DNA from 2 places in the Sphingobacterium sp. DR205 genome. Region 2 is predicted to be linked to the other one. Evidence: riboswitches for the same ligand, from Rfam matches in the RefSeq annotation. Region 2 holds a riboswitch; the other holds the start of a gene.
What was found. Region 2 has a riboswitch for S-adenosylmethionine ahead of G6053_RS06485 (5-oxoprolinase). Riboswitches for the same ligand answer to the same signal wherever they lie in the genome.
Positions count from the first base shown of each region.

Region 1: it holds a riboswitch for S-adenosylmethionine, as region 2 does, so the genes downstream of both, metF (methylenetetrahydrofolate reductase [NAD(P)H]) here and G6053_RS06485 (5-oxoprolinase) in region 2, are expected to answer to the same signal.

Region 1 is NZ_CP049333.1:6,738,702-6,742,910, forward strand. It holds gene G6053_RS28365 (DUF2723 domain-containing protein) at 1-936, opposite strand, end outside; gene metF (methylenetetrahydrofolate reductase [NAD(P)H]) at 1,241-2,197, opposite strand; SAM riboswitch class I at 2,269-2,371, opposite strand; gene G6053_RS28375 (hypothetical protein) at 2,473-3,324, opposite strand; gene rimM (ribosome maturation factor RimM) at 3,586-4,110, opposite strand.
Region 2 is NZ_CP049333.1:1,542,977-1,547,185, forward strand. It holds gene G6053_RS06480 (glycoside hydrolase family 95 protein) at 1-1,637, shown strand, start outside; gene G6053_RS06485 (5-oxoprolinase) at 1,774-2,037, opposite strand; SAM-I-IV-variant riboswitch at 2,104-2,197, opposite strand; gene G6053_RS06490 (DUF3050 domain-containing protein) at 2,431-3,195, shown strand; gene G6053_RS06495 (N-acetylmuramoyl-L-alanine amidase) at 3,255-4,209, opposite strand, start outside.

The sequences.
Region 1 (4,209 bases), 2.1 Mb from region 2:
ACCACGGATCAATACCATGGTATAGGAACTATAGCCAAACAGAATAAAACAAAATACCAATAAGGCTGTGTTTAATGTATACTTCCGGTTTCTATGCGAATAAAAAAGACCATATACAATGACGCCACCGATAAGTACGCACAAGAACAGAATTCCAGACCCAAACCCCAGTCCGAGTGAATTCACAAATAACAGGTCTATTTTGGAAGCAAAACCTACCAACCACTGAATGACACCCCAAAGAATTGCTGCCAAAACCAACAAGCCTAATAAAAATGCCGTTAAAACACCTTTCAGATTAATTTGCGAAGTCCTTTTAAAATAGACCACCATGGCTATGGCTGGAATAGCCAACAGATTCAATAGGTGCACTCCGATCGAAAGTCCCATGACAAAAGCAATAAAAATCAACCAGCGGTCGCTTCCATGCTGATCTGCCCGCGCTTCCCATTTGAAAATTGCCCAGAAAACCACTGCCGTACAAAGCGAGGACATCGCGTACACTTCAGATTCCACAGCGGAATACCAAAATGTATCACTGAAGCTGAAAGCCATTGCCCCGACTGTCCCTGCAGCGAAAAGCTGTAGGTAGTAGGAGAAAGTAGGCTGCTGTGGCTTCTTCAAAATTTTCTTGGCTATAGCAGTGATTGTCCAAAACAGAAATACTACTGTCAAACCACTACAGATCGCCGAACCAATATTCATCCAGTAGGCTATCTTTCCGACGTTACCGAGTGCGAGATTGGAAAAAACATTCTGAATAAGCAAAAATAAAGGTGCGCCGGGCTGATGCGCCACCTCAAGTTTGTAGGCACAGGCAATAAATTCACCACAGTCCCACCAGCTTACGGTCTTTTCAACGGTAGCAATGTAGACAAGCGTGGCAATAAGGCCACAGGTCAAACCGAATAGATTATTTAATTTATTGTACGTCATAAGGTCAACTGGTATAAATCTTTATTCCTTTTAGTACTTTAAATTAAACAGTTATCTCGATTTAAAAATGTTAATTAACACTATTTAACATCATGATTTAATAAAAATATTTTTCTGAGGATGCTGCTTCTATAATGAAAAGAGAAATACAGTTTTTTAAAGGGAAGTGATGCCAACCTTCGCCCGCTATGCACGACAGGCGACAATCGGATGGACAGAAATTCGTTTCACAGAGACATAGACGTATTTCTACTATAGTTTTAATAAAAAAGCGAGGGACTCTTCCCTCGCTCTATTTATATTTTTAGACTAATTTTTCAACAATCTTTTTGGTTGGACCGGGATTACTCATGGTATAAAAATGCAACACTGGCGCACCAAATTTGATCAGTTCCTGACATTGTTGTACAAGCCATTCTTCACCTACTTGCCTTACATCGGCATTGGTTTTACATGATGCAACTGCATCACTCAATTCCTCCGGAATATCCAAATGGAAAATTCGTGGCAATGTGACCAACTGTTTTTTTGTCGTCAAAGGTTTGAGCCCCGGAATAATAGGCACATGAATTCCGTTGTCACGGCATTTGGTCACAAATTCCTTGTATTTTTCTACATTAAAGAACATCTGCGTCACGATAAATTCCGCCCCCATATCGACTTTTTGTTTCAGGTATTTAAAGTCCGTATTGAAATTAGGTGATTCAAAATGTTTCTCCGGATATCCGGCAACTCCGATACAAAAATCAGTTTTTTCAGATGTAATAATATCTTCGTGGAGATACTTCCCCTTATTCATATCCGCGACCTGCTCCAATAGATCCGTAGCAAAAGCGTGACCACCTTCAGTTGGAATAAAATCAGCATCTCCTTTACGCGCATCACCTCGCAGCACCAACACATTGTCGATACCCAAGAAATTCAGGTCAATCAAAGCATTTTCTGTTTCCTCTTTGGTAAAGCCACCACATATCAGATGCGGCACTGCATCTACCTTATACTTATTCATGATAGCAGCACATATCGCCACTGTTCCCGGTCGTTTGCGATAGGATACTCGCTCCAATAACCCGCTAGCATGTTCCTTATAGATGTAATCTTCACGATGATAAGTTACATCTATAAAAGGTGGTTTAAATTCCATCAGCTCATCCATTGTTTTAAAAATACTTTGGATGCCCTGTCCCTTTGCAGGAGGCAATAGCTCAAAAGAAAACAATGTTTTTCCTTTAGCATTCTGGATATGATCGGTAATCTTCATTAAAAAACTGTTTTAAGTTTGGGTTGGCTTACATCGAAACGCACAAGTCGAGGATATGTCTATCTGCATGTAACTTATCTTTCCCACATGGAGCAGGGTAGAATTTAGCACCTTGAACAATACAGGTTGCTAAGGCTTCACTGGGTCTAGTCCCTCGGCCTTTCTCTATAAGCGTTGCTAATATCGTTTTAAAAAACCAAACAACAAAAATATTTTTCGAAAATCTATAAATTACATCGATAAAGCTGTCTTGCTCCCGGCTTTATCGATGTAATTTATCCCAAAGTTGATAGTGAGTTACGTAAATTCTTCAAATAAAATGTAATTAATAGCAACCCCGTCACACTATACTTCTCCTTTTGTCCATACTTAAATCCAGCTAGCAAATATTTATAGGCGACCATTGCATTTTCCTCATTGTAAAACAACTCCTTCCACGAGACAGGAACATCTTTCCATTCCTTTAATACAATTCCATTTTGGGCATAGGTAATCGGCGACTCAACTCCGTCTATCTTGTAATCATTATGAACGCCAGAATTAGAAATGTGCTGAAAATAGGCAATCGAATAATCTAAAAAATTCAATGCACGGCTCTTTATCTCTTGGTCATTCTCAGCTCTTGTTGGAATATTACGCCAAAGATTGATTCCGCTATCAAATTTACTGGGCTGCTCCCGAATGGGTGTCTTGTCCAATTCGAAATTGATGTACAGTCGCTCGGTATTTGGCAAATGAGCGGAATTAAACGCAGAGAAATCACCTTTCAACTGCACAAAATCCTTTTTCATCCGGATAATATCCAAGGATAGTTTTCCCTTTGTAGCATCTATAAGCTCAAGCTTACTCCCGTTAAATGCATATTTACCATACAACAGGATATCGTCTATGGCGAGGACAAAATGTTCTTTATCCTGAAGGGAAAGAAAGGAACGATAATAAAGCGGGTGATCACAACGGGCATCAGGCTCAACATTTAGCGGATTATCGGCTTTAGCCTTTAAATAAACCTCATTGGTATAACCGCAGATAACCTGGTAATTTCCGTCAGGGAACTCCTTATCCCTTCCCAGAAAAACGCAGGAGGACAAAAATAGCGTTAAAATAAGGATCAATAATGGTCTCAAAACGATCATTTAATATGGTCAATATATTGATTATTTAGTACCAATATACTCAAAATCCCCCAAAGTAAGATATACCAGATCATTTCAACAAGTGAATTCCGCCAATAAAATCAAATACTTTTGTGACCTTAACCCAATGAAACAAAAGCAGGTTCAAAACTTCGCTTACGAATTTGAACCTGCTTTGTTAATATTTACACGAATCAAGCAATACGCTTAAATCCCGATCTGGACAACGGATTTAAGCTAAGATCGCCTCTCTTATTCTTTATAGAGATCAACTAGCCCTTCAGGCAATGTAACTTCAATAATCTCTTCTTCGCCATCTATTCCTAAGATTAAATCATCGGATAGCGGAAACATCAATTCTTTACCATTCATATCAACTGTAGCGACGAATTGCTGTGGAAATTCCTGTACATCCGTAATTTCTCCCAGTTCACCATGAGTTTCGTCGATCACCAAAAATCCAATTAAATCCGTATATCTAAAATCATCTGGATCCCGTTCTGGCATTTTATCATTGGACAGATAAACCTTTTTGCGGACAAGTGCCTGTGCCTTATCGATGTGATCGACATCTTCAAATGTCACGTAGGCCGTACTATTTTTCTGCAGTTTTATAGCATCGATAAAATAGGGCACAAGCTTTTTGTTGACCTCCAGGAAAACGACATCCATATCCAGGCTTTCGTAGTCTTCAAATTCGAAAAACAATTGTATTTCGCCTTTAAGCCCCCTCGTTTTGCTGATATAGCCTATATAAAAACTTTGATCGACAGTCATTTGGTAGTATTGCGTATTGAGATATTAGTATTGAGATGCTATTTTGATCAGCTTCGCTATATATTGAGCATCTGTTTAATTTTCATTTTTTTGAATGAA
Region 2 (4,209 bases):
AAACACGTGTCCGCGCGCAGATAAAAGGGGGAAAACAGCTGGTAAAAGGACAATCTATTGTTATTCAACAGGCTGACGAAGTGCTAATTTACGTGGCAACAGATACTGATTTTAAAGGTAAGGATTTTGAGCGTACGACAGCTGAAACGCTAACAAGGGCTTTGAAAAAATCCAATAGCCAGCAGTATGCTGAACATCTGCAAAACTATTTGGCAAAGTTCAACCGCTTGTCGCTCCGATTGGGGCAGTCGAAAGATGACTTACCGACCGATCAGCGTTTGGTGGCTTTCGGTAAAGAACCGGATCAGGATCCAGGATTAGCGGCGCTATTCTATCAGTATGGTCGCTACCTGAGTATCAGCAGTACGCGTTTAGGCTTGCTACCACCAAACTTACAGGGCTTATGGGCAAATCAGATTCAGACGCCCTGGAATGGGGACTACCACCTGGATATCAATGTGCAGATGAACCATTGGCACCTCGGGGCGGCTAATCTGGGGGAGCTTAATGAACCCTTGGTGGGTCTTGTGGAAGGCCTTATGGCCCCGGGAGCAAAGACCGCGAAAGCGTACTATAATGCACCGGGCTGGATGGCCCATGTGATCACCAATGTATGGGGCTATACCGAACCGGGAGAGTCTGCTTCCTGGGGCATTGCCAATGCGGGCTCAGGCTGGCTCTGCAATAACCTCTGGGAACATTACCTCTATACCGAAGATATAGACTACCTACGGAGGATATACCCGATTCTCTATGGAGCAGCACAGTTTTACTCCAGTGCCCTGACCGAACACCCAACCAAGGGCTGGCTGTTGACTTCGCCATCTGTATCTCCCGAAAATTCCTTCAAGCTCCCTAATGGCCAGCAGGCAAATGTCACGATGGGGCCAACAATAGATAATCAGATCGTACGCGAATTATTTGTAAATATCATCCATGCAGCGGGATTATTGGGCAATCAATCGGATCCTTTTTTAACGAAGGTTGCGGCGCAACTGAAACGTTTAGCACCAGCGGTGCAGCTAGGCAAAGATGGCCGCATCATGGAATGGATCGAAGATTATGAAGAGGTGGATCCACAGCATCGGCATATCTCGCATCTGTATGGCTTGTATCCGGGCTATTTGATTCGTTATGGTGAACATCCAGACTGGCAGCTTGCCGCTAAAAAAAGCCTGGATGTACGGGGGGATGATGGACCGAGTTGGGCCATTGCCCATAAACTACTGTTTTGGACCAGATTGCATGAAGGCGAACGGGCTTATAAATTATTTCGGCAACTCATGACTCCACGTGTTGATACACATATCAATTATTGCGCCGGTGGTGGTGTTTACGCCAATTTGCTAACAGCAGGGCCCCCATTTCAGATCGATGGTAATTTTGGCGGAGCAGCGGGTATCGCCGAGATGCTGGTGCAGTCGCATCAGGATACGGTGTATCTTCTGCCGGCGGTTCCTCAGGCCTGGAAAAAAGAAGGCCGGGTGACAGGCATGCGCATCAAGGGAAATCACACGCTAGATATGGAATGGAAAGATGGTAAGATACTGAACTATCAGATCTATTCACCCAAATCACAACAACTTAAGGTATGTATAGATCATAACTGGATCGCCTATCGTACAAAAGAAAAATAACAAAACATAGCGTCCTCAACCGAATTGGATCATGCAATTTTTTGCATGATAGGGGATAGATCGGCAATTTCCAAAACCAACAACAACAGCGCGCACGAAGTCCTTTCGATGCGCGCTGTTTTTTGTGCCGATGCGATTACTGTAAAGGGATCAAGACGTTCTGTTCCAAACGTACAGGCACCTGCTTTACTGAGGTAAAACCGTCTTCCTTGGAAATGATGTTGGAAAGATCCAGTCCTCTTTTGGAGAACGTACTGATCAAAGCAGTCCGAAAGGTTGCCTTGGCCGAACCCCAACCTTGTCCTAAGATGGTGTCGTTGTTGAGTTGTATCAGTTCGTCCGTAGAATAATAATTGAATTTTTCCAGTAAGTGTTGGTAAAGATTTGTTGTTGTAGCCATACAATTTAAAAATTTAAAGGATTAAACCATAAACTGTATCCAGATCTTGTTGGGAAAATAAGCGTTGTGCAACGTTTATTTTGGTCGAAACCCGTATTAATTTACCACCGCGGTGCCTACACTCGGTTGGTATTGCATCATGCAATTCTGAATACTCTACAAATATAGTAGATTATTTTTTATAATAAAAAATATTTTTGTTTTTAACGGTAAATGAGCATTGACAAGAAGATTAGGACGATCAAATGTAGAGGCTGCCTGTTGCCTGTGATTTAGTTAGCTGTTGTCTGTGATTTGGTTATGAAGCGGATAGCCGGAAGGGGAATTTATCATGTTACTGTAATCTCATTGAAAATACTTTAAAAAACAGCGATAAGACAATACTTTTGCGCCATGAATAGAATTGCGGAAATTAACGAATACATTGCTGCCGAACGCGAGGTATTATTGCAACACCCTTTATATCGTAAGATCAAAACGATCAAGCATCTACGTTCTTTTACAGAAGGGCATGTTTACGCTGTATGGGATTTTATGTCTCTACTAAAAGCTTTACAGATTAAACTGACCTGTACGACTTTACCTTGGTTTGCGAGCGAGCATCCATCGACACGCTATCTGATCAACGAGATTGTATTGGCTGAGGAATCTGACGAATACATTGATGGTCGTCGGTTGAGCCATTTTGAAATGTATCTGGACGCAATGAGTGAAATGGGGGCAGATCCACACCTGATCAATAAGTTTATCGCCCATGCCAAGAAATCCAAAAGTATTTTCGATGCCATTGCTTTGACAACTTTGGACAAACGGATTAAAGATTTTCTGAACTTTACTTTTGAACTGATCGAAGAGGGACAGGTACATAAAATTGCCGCAGCTTTTACATTCGGACGTGAGGATCTTATCCCAGGTATGTTTACCTCTATTTTGCAGGAGCTAAAAACCAACTTCCCAGAATCGAGCTTGGATAATTTTATCTATTATTTCCAACGTCATATTGATCTGGACGGTGATGAGCATGGTCCTTTGGCAATGCAGATGATCTCTGATCTAGCCAAAGAGGATGATGAGAAGTGGGAAGAAATGAAAATAGTAAGTAAAGAGGCGCTTCAAAAGCGTATTGAACTCTGGAACGCAATAGAAGACTCCCTATAGGGAATCTTCTATTGTTTGGAATCTTTGTAAAAAGAATTAACGGATAGTTTTACAAAAAACTATTCCGACAGAGAGGTTTTTATTGCTTTGGCGAAAGCGCTGATAAATTGCGGGTCCAATGTGTCGGAAAATGTATTTATATTCCCCAAGCTGACAATGAGCGCAGGTATTTTTGCTCCCCGTAGGATAGCGTGACTATGGCTTTCAACTGGTTTCTGCGTACTCAATCCTTGATTTTTTAAATTTTGTGTGAGACGGAATGCGAATTCCCGACTTTGATCCTGTATCTTCGGGAGCTCAACGGCTTTTGGATAAAATAAGCCGATTGGCAGTTTTGTGTTTGCAGGATCGACATCGAAATGAATGGAAACCAAGGCATCGCCAGTAAATGCCGCGCGGTCTTTGAGCATCATAAATTCGTCTTTCGAATGGGTCAATACAACCTGAAAACCTTCTTTTTCAAGTTCATTTTGAATCATCTTACAAGCCTGTAACGTAAGATCTTTCTCTTTGAGGCCTTTGCTGTTGGTGGCGCCATTATCTTTGCCGCCATGTCCCGGATCCAGAACAATGGTCTTTACACCGTTTTTAACAGCAGTGAGCGCAGTGATTTTTTCTTTCGGGGGATTAATAAAAGAAAAAGAGACAATTAACACGAATATACAGGGAACAAACAGCAGATACTGATAACCTTTCGTGCGTGGCGATAGATTTCGCATCAACCTGTCGATGCGTTCTACCAATTCATTTTGGTTTTTTAAAATTCTACTTTGCATATAATCTAATTGTTGATGTTGTTGTGTCAGATTCAGTAGGAAGCTTGCATAATCGGTCTTTCCATAGCATTCACCCACTGCACGGTCGACCTGAAACTCATGTAGGCGGTGCAGTTCTTTCCGAACCCAGTAAATGGCGGGGTTTATCCAGAAAAAGCAGCACATCAATTCGATGTATAATTTGTCGCGGGCATGCCCTTTTAAAATATGCTGTGCCTCATGGGCAAAGATGAGCTTG